2 regions of the Thiomonas sp. OC7 genome follow, and region 1 is predicted to be linked to the other one. Evidence: riboswitches for the same ligand, from Rfam matches in the RefSeq annotation. Region 1 holds a riboswitch; the other holds the start of a gene.

What was found. A riboswitch is a leader RNA that binds a small molecule or an ion and turns the genes downstream of it on or off. The one in region 1 is predicted to bind S-adenosylhomocysteine.
Region 2: another riboswitch for S-adenosylhomocysteine. It lies ahead of metH (methionine synthase); the one in region 1 lies ahead of ahcY (adenosylhomocysteinase).

What each region holds. Positions count from the first base shown of each region.
Region 1 covers NZ_LR131953.1:3,260,146-3,263,550, forward strand. Annotated here, with positions in the region: gene corA (magnesium/cobalt transporter CorA) at 1-453, shown strand, start outside; gene BIO17B3_RS15645 (LysE family translocator) at 515-1,144, shown strand; S-adenosyl-L-homocysteine riboswitch at 1,271-1,390, shown strand; gene ahcY (adenosylhomocysteinase) at 1,450-2,868, shown strand; gene metF (methylenetetrahydrofolate reductase [NAD(P)H]) at 2,874-3,405, shown strand, end outside.
Region 2 covers NZ_LR131953.1:1,487,620-1,491,024, forward strand. Annotated here, with positions in the region: gene BIO17B3_RS07185 (class I SAM-dependent methyltransferase) at 1-514, shown strand, start outside; gene BIO17B3_RS07190 (hypothetical protein) at 542-706, shown strand; gene BIO17B3_RS07195 (Crp/Fnr family transcriptional regulator) at 708-1,307, opposite strand; S-adenosyl-L-homocysteine riboswitch at 1,378-1,457, shown strand; gene metH (methionine synthase) at 1,502-3,405, shown strand, end outside.

The DNA of each region.
Region 1 (3,405 bases):
CAATGGCGGCGCGGCACGCTCAAGCGGCTGTACGCCATGCAGCGCGAACTCACCCGCCTGCGGCTGGCGGTGGCGCCTTTGCAGGATGTGCTGGCGCAGCTTCAGCGCCTGCCCGACGACGTGATGCCCGAGGCCATGCGGCCTTACTTCCGCGACGTGAACGACCATGCCAACCGCATCAACGACACGGTGGGCGCGCTGCGCGAAATGCTCTCGGCGGCGATGAACGTCTCGGTCTCTCTTGTGACGCTGGAGCAAAACGAGGTGGTCAAGCGGCTGGCCGGCTGGGCCGCGCTGCTGGCCGTGCCCACGCTGCTCACCGGCTGGTTCGGCATGAACTTCCGGCACATGCCCGAGTTGGACTGGCGCTGGTCGTATCCGGCATTGCTCGTCTTCACACTGGGTTTGTGCGGCGGGCTGTACTACTGGCTCAAGCGCTCTCGCTGGTTGTAGCCAGGGTTCGCCCCACCCCAAACCCAAACTATTGCTCTTTTGCCACTAGAGCTTGCCGCCCATGCCCGACATCCACCACTTCGCCTTGTTCCTGCTCTCGGGCCTGCTGCTCAATATGACCCCCGGCGCGGATATGTTGTTCATCGTGTCGCGTAGTGCTGGGCAGGGGGTGAGGGCCGGGGCGATGGCGGCGCTGGGGGTTGGGGCGGGTTGTCTGGTGCATGTCACCGCGGCCGCAGTGGGGCTGTCGGCGCTGATTGCCGCGTCGGATCTGGCGTTCAACGTGGTCAAGTGGATGGGAGCGGCCTACCTGGTGTGGCTGGGGGTGGGTCTGCTGCGTGCAAGGACGCAGGCGCCAGCGGTTACAGCGCCGATGGCTGCCGCACCCTTGCGGGCGGTGTTCTGGCAAGGCGTGCTGACCAATGTGCTCAACCCGAAGATCGTGCTGTTTTTTCTGGCCTTTTTGCCGCAGTTCGTTGGCACCTCGACGCGCGGACAGGGCTGGGCGTTTCTGTTGCTCGGCGTGGTGTTCACCGTCAATGGCACGCTATTCAATCTGGGCGTGGCCTGGGTGGCGGCGCGGGCGCGCCATCTGGGGCGCATGCAGCGCCTGGCGCTTTGGGTGCGGCGGCTGACGGGCGTGGTGTTCGTCGGCTTGGGCCTGCGTCTGGCGTTGGCGTCGCGGGTGTAGAGCGGGACAAGTCAACGCGGCGCCGCAGTAATCCACTCCAGAATCAGGCGGTGCGCGGGTGGGAGCAGTCATTTCACGGCCTGCGGTGCGCGTGGCAAACCTGCGGCAAACCGATAGAATGTGTGGCTTCCCGAGGAGCGTTGCAACGCACGGGGCGAGTTGTTCGCCGCTGTCGCCAGGCTCGGGTCTTTGATCGCAGGCCGCTACACCTTGCTGGCGGCTTTCCTTCAACGGCGCTCACCCAACCCGTGCCGGGCGCGGGATGCGGTGCGCATCCGTTCCCGGCCACTTTGTTCGGAGTTTGTATGAACGCTGTGGTCGATATGAAAATTTCCCCTGATTATGTAATTGCCGACATCGGCCTAGCCGACTGGGGCCGCCGCGAGATTGCCATTGCCGAGAGCGAGATGCCCGCGCTCATGGCCATCCGCGAGGAATACGCCGCCCGCCAGCCGCTGCGCGGCGCGCGCATCACCGGCAGTCTGCACATGACCATCCAGACGGCCGTGCTGATCGAAACCCTGCAGGCGCTGGGGGCGCAGGTGCGCTGGGCGTCGTGCAATATTTTTTCCACCCAAGATCATGCCGCCGCGGCCATTGCCGCCAACGGCACGCCGGTATTCGCGGTGAAGGGCGAGTCGCTCGAAGATTATTGGGAATACACCCACCGCATTTTCGAGTGGACCGATGGCGGCTACTCCAACATGATTCTGGACGACGGCGGCGATGCCACCCTGCTGCTGCATCTGGGCGCTCGCGCCGAGGCCGACGCTGCCGCGCTCAACCACCCCACCAGCGAAGAAGAGCGCGTGCTGTTCGCCGCCATCAAGGCCAAGCTGGCGAAGGACGGCAAGTGGTATTCCACCCGCCTGGCGCAGATCAAGGGTGTGACCGAGGAAACGACGACCGGCGTGCACCGCCTCTATCAGATGCACCAGCGCGGCGAGCTGAAGTTTCCTGCGATCAACGTCAATGACAGCGTGACCAAGAGCAAGTTCGACAACCTCTATGGCTGCCGCGAAAGTCTGGTGGACGGCATCAAGCGCGCCACCGATGTGATGGTCGCCGGCAAGATCGCCGTGGTCGCCGGTTACGGCGACGTGGGCAAAGGCTCGGCACAGGCGCTGCGCGCGCTGTCGGCCCAGGTGTGGGTGACCGAGATCGACCCGATCTGCGCCCTGCAGGCCGCGATGGAAGGCTATCGCGTGGTGAACATGGACTATGCCTGCGACAAGGCCGACATTTTCGTCACCGCCACCGGCAACTACCACGTCATCACCCACGACCACATGGCCCGCATGAAGAACCAGGCCATCGTCTGCAATATCGGTCACTTCGACAACGAGATCGACGTCGCGGGCATCGAGAAGTACCAGTGGGAAGAGATCAAGCCGCAGGTCGATCACATCATCTTCCCGGACGGGAAACGCATTATCCTGCTGGCCAAGGGCCGTCTGGTGAATCTGGGCTGCGGCACCGGCCATCCGAGCTACGTCATGAGCTCCAGCTTCGCCAACCAGACCCTGGCGCAGATCGAGCTGTTCACCAAGACTGGCGAATACCCTGTGGGCGTCTACACCCTGCCCAAGCACCTCGACGAGCATGTCGCGCGTCTGCAGCTCAGCACCCTCAATGTGCAGCTCACCACGCTGAGCGACCAGCAGGCCGCCTACATCAATGTGCCCAAAGACGGCCCGTACAAGCCGGCCCACTACCGGTACTGATGCGCATGGCTTCCGCACAATCGGTTTCTCCTCGGGTCAATCTGAGCTTCGAGTTCTTCCCGCCCAAGACGCCCGAGGGTGCGGACAAACTCCGGGCGGTGCGGCAGCGTCTGTACGCACGTCAGCCCGAGTTCTGTTCCGTGACCTTCGGCGCCGGCGGCTCCACGCAGGAAGGCACGCTGCAGACGGTGCGCGGCATCCTCGCCGAAGGCGTGGATGCCGCGCCCCATCTGTCGTGCATCGGTGCCAGCCGTGATTCGGTGCGCGGGCATCTGCGCGACTTTCAGGCTGCGGGCGTCAAACGTCTCGTGGCGTTGCGTGGCGACCTGCCTTCGGGCTACGGCATCGGCGGCGAGTTCCACCATGCCAGCGATCTGGTGGCGTTCATCCGCGACGAAATGGGCAGCGCGTTTCACATCGAAGTGGCCGCCTATCCCGAGATGCATCCGCAGGCCAGAAGCCCGCTCGATGATCTGCAGCATTTCGCCGACAAGGTACGCGCCGGGGCGAACTCGGCCATCACGCAGTACTTCTACA
Region 2 (3,405 bases), 1.8 Mb from region 1:
CGAAAGCGATCCGGCCCAGCAGCGGGTGATCGAGCTCGGCGCGGGCACGGGCGCCTTCACCCGCGCGCTCATCGAGCACGGTTTGCACTGCGCCAATCTGCTGGTCGTCGAGCGCGATGCCTCGTTGCACGGTCTGCTGCGGCAGCGATTTCCTGATCTGCAGCTGATCCAGGCCGATGCCTGCGCGCTGCGAACCGCGGCACAGGCTTCGGGCTACCTGCTGGGCGGCCCAGCGGACGCGGTGATCAGCGGGCTGGGCCTGCTTTCCATGCCGCGTGCCACGCAACGCTCCATTCTGAACGAGGCGTTTTCCGTACTCCGGCCCGGCGGTTGCTTTGTGCAGTTCACCTACGGTCATGCCAGCCCGGTTTCACGCGCCTTGCGCGAAGAACTCGGTCTGCAGGTGCGACGCGCCGGGCTGGCCTGGCGCAACGCGCCGCCGGCCTCGGTTTTCGTTTTTCAACGCGCTTTTACAGCCGCACACACCTTCAGCCCGCCGGACGCGACACAATAAATTCCCCGCGATTTCAGGACGCTTGCCGTGGCCGGATTTTTCGTCTCCGTCATCATCTATCCCTTTGCCGTTTATGGCCTGCGCCGGTTTTTCACCGAGCGCCTGGGGATGGAAAACAACATCGGATTTCTGGTGTTTCTGCTCGCCAGCGTGGTGAGCTGGCTGGCTGCGGAAGCCGTGGGGCGGCTTTGATTCAATCCGGCGCCGTCGGATCGGCCAACTGGCTAGCCGAAAAACCCGACTTCGGCCCCAGCATCTGCGCGCGAATAGCCGGGTGCATGGCGCTGACCAGGCGCGACATCGAAGTGAGCTTGTTCGAGGTGTCGCGCAGATGCTCGGCCAGACGGCTGGCGATGCCCAGAGCGAGACGCGCCGCCGTTGCGGGATGCTCGACCAGCAGCCGCTCCAGCGCTTCGCGGCTGAGTTCGGCCAGGGCCACATCGGAATAGGCCACGCAACTCGCGCTGCGCGGCGCATCGAGCAAGACGCCCATTTCCCCGAACATCTGCCCGGCCTTGGCGATGGAAACCACCAGACTGTCGCCTTGGTGCTGCGGCGCTTTCTCCACACTCACCTCGCCATACAGCAGCATCAGAATGGTGCCGTCGTGCGTGTCGTCATCCTGCTGAATGAAGCGCGTGCCCGCCTGCATCCAGCGCACCTGCATCTGGTTGGCGATGAGTACGGCATCTTCCGCAGTCAGCCGGTGGCCGGGCTGACGCAGCAGCAACTGCGCAATGCGCGGCGCCCAAGTGGCGTGGACGGACTGCTGGGAAGGTCGGCGATCGGGCATGGCGATGGATGGGTTTACGAATGCATGGTAGGCCCGGTGCACCTCATTCCTATTGATATTTACAATAGGTCACTCCAAGGAGCGTTGCAGCGCCTGCCGCGAAGTGTGCGGCAGGGGTCAGGCTTGGGGTCTCAACGGCGCTCATCCCTTCTTCCCCTGCGCGGTGACGAAGGCTGACAACTGATCGAGATCCCATGTCCCAAGACGCAACCGCCCCCGCCCTGCCCCCGCTGCAACTCTCCGGCCTCGAGCCGCTCATCGTCGGCCCCGGCTCGCTGTTCGTCAACATCGGCGAGCGCACCAATGTGACGGGTTCCAAAGCCTTCGCCCGCATGATCCTCGCCGGGGAGTACGACAAGGCGCTGGCCGTGGCACGGCAGCAGGTGGAAAACGGCGCGCAGATCATCGATGTCAATATGGACGAAGCCATGCTCGACAGCAAGGCGGCGATGGTGCGCTTTCTCAACCTCATGGCCTCCGAGCCCGACATCGCCCGTGTGCCGGTGATGATCGACAGTTCCAAGTGGAGCGTGATCGAGGCGGGGCTGCGCTGCGTGCAAGGCAAGGCGGTGGTGAACTCCATCTCCATGAAAGAGGGAGAGGTCGAGTTCATCCGCCAGGCGCGGCTGCTGCGCCGCTATGGCGCGGCCACCGTGGTCATGGCGTTCGATGAGCAGGGGCAGGCCGACACTTTCGAGCGCAAGACGCAGATCTGCGAGCGCGCCTATCGCCTGTTGGTCGATCAGGTGGGGTTTCCGGCGGAAGACATCATTTTCGATCCCAACATTTTCGCCATCGCCACCGGCATCGAGGAGCACAACAACTACGCGGTCGATTTCATCAACGCCACGCGCTGGATCAAGCAGAACCTGCCCGGTGCCAAGGTGTCGGGCGGCGTGTCCAACGTGAGTTTCAGCTTCCGCGGCAACGAGCCGGTGCGCGAGGCCATCCACACCGTGTTCCTGTATCACGCCATTGCCGCCGGGATGGACATGGGCATCGTCAACGCCGGGCAAATGGGCGTTTACGACGACCTCGACCCCGAGTTGCGCGAGCGCGTGGAAGACGTGGTGCTCAACCGCCGCCCCGACGCCACCGAGCGCCTGCTCGAAGTGGCCGAAGCGGTGAAGGGCGCGGCCAAAGACGATACAGCCCGACTGGCCTGGCGCGAGCTGCCGGTGCGCCAGCGTCTGAGCCACGCGCTGGTGCACGGCATTACCGACTTCATCGTCGAAGACACCGAAGAAGTCTGGCAGACCATCCGTGCCGAAGGCGGGCGGCCGCTGCACGTCATCGAAGGCCCGCTGATGGACGGCATGAACGTGGTCGGCGACTTGTTCGGCGCGGGCAAGATGTTCCTGCCCCAGGTCGTCAAGAGTGCGCGGGTGATGAAGCAAGCCGTGGCCCATCTGCTGCCCTACATCGAAGCCGAGAAGCTGGAAATGCAGGCCGCCGGTTGCGATGTGCGCGCCAAGGGCAAGATCGTCATCGCCACGGTGAAGGGCGACGTGCACGACATCGGCAAGAACATCGTCACCGTGGTGCTCCAGTGCAACAACTTCGAAGTGGTGAACATGGGCGTGATGGTGCCCGCCAAGGACATTCTGGCCAAGGCGCGTGAAGAAGGCGCCGACATCATCGGGCTGTCCGGCCTCATCACCCCGAGCCTCGAAGAAATGCAGCATGTGGCCGCCGAGATGCAACGCGACGACTACTTCCGCAGCCGCAAGATGCCACTGCTCATCGGCGGCGCCACCACCAGCCGGGTGCACACCGCGGTGAAAATTTCCCCGCATTACGAAGGGCCGGTGGTGTATGTGCCCGACGCCTCGCGCAGTGTAGGCGTGGCGCAGAGCCTGCTGTCCGATCAGGCAGCGGCCTATATCGCCGAGATCGAGGCCGACTACGAAAAGGTGCGGATTCTGCACGCCAACAAGCGCGTAACGCCCTTGGTGCCACTGGCCGCCGCCCGCGCCAACAAAAGCAAAATCGACTGGTCGGGCTACACGCCGCCGGTGCCCAAGTTCATCGGCCGACGCGTGTTCCGCAACTACGACCTGTCCGAGATCGCGGCCTGCATCGACTGGGCGCCCTTCTT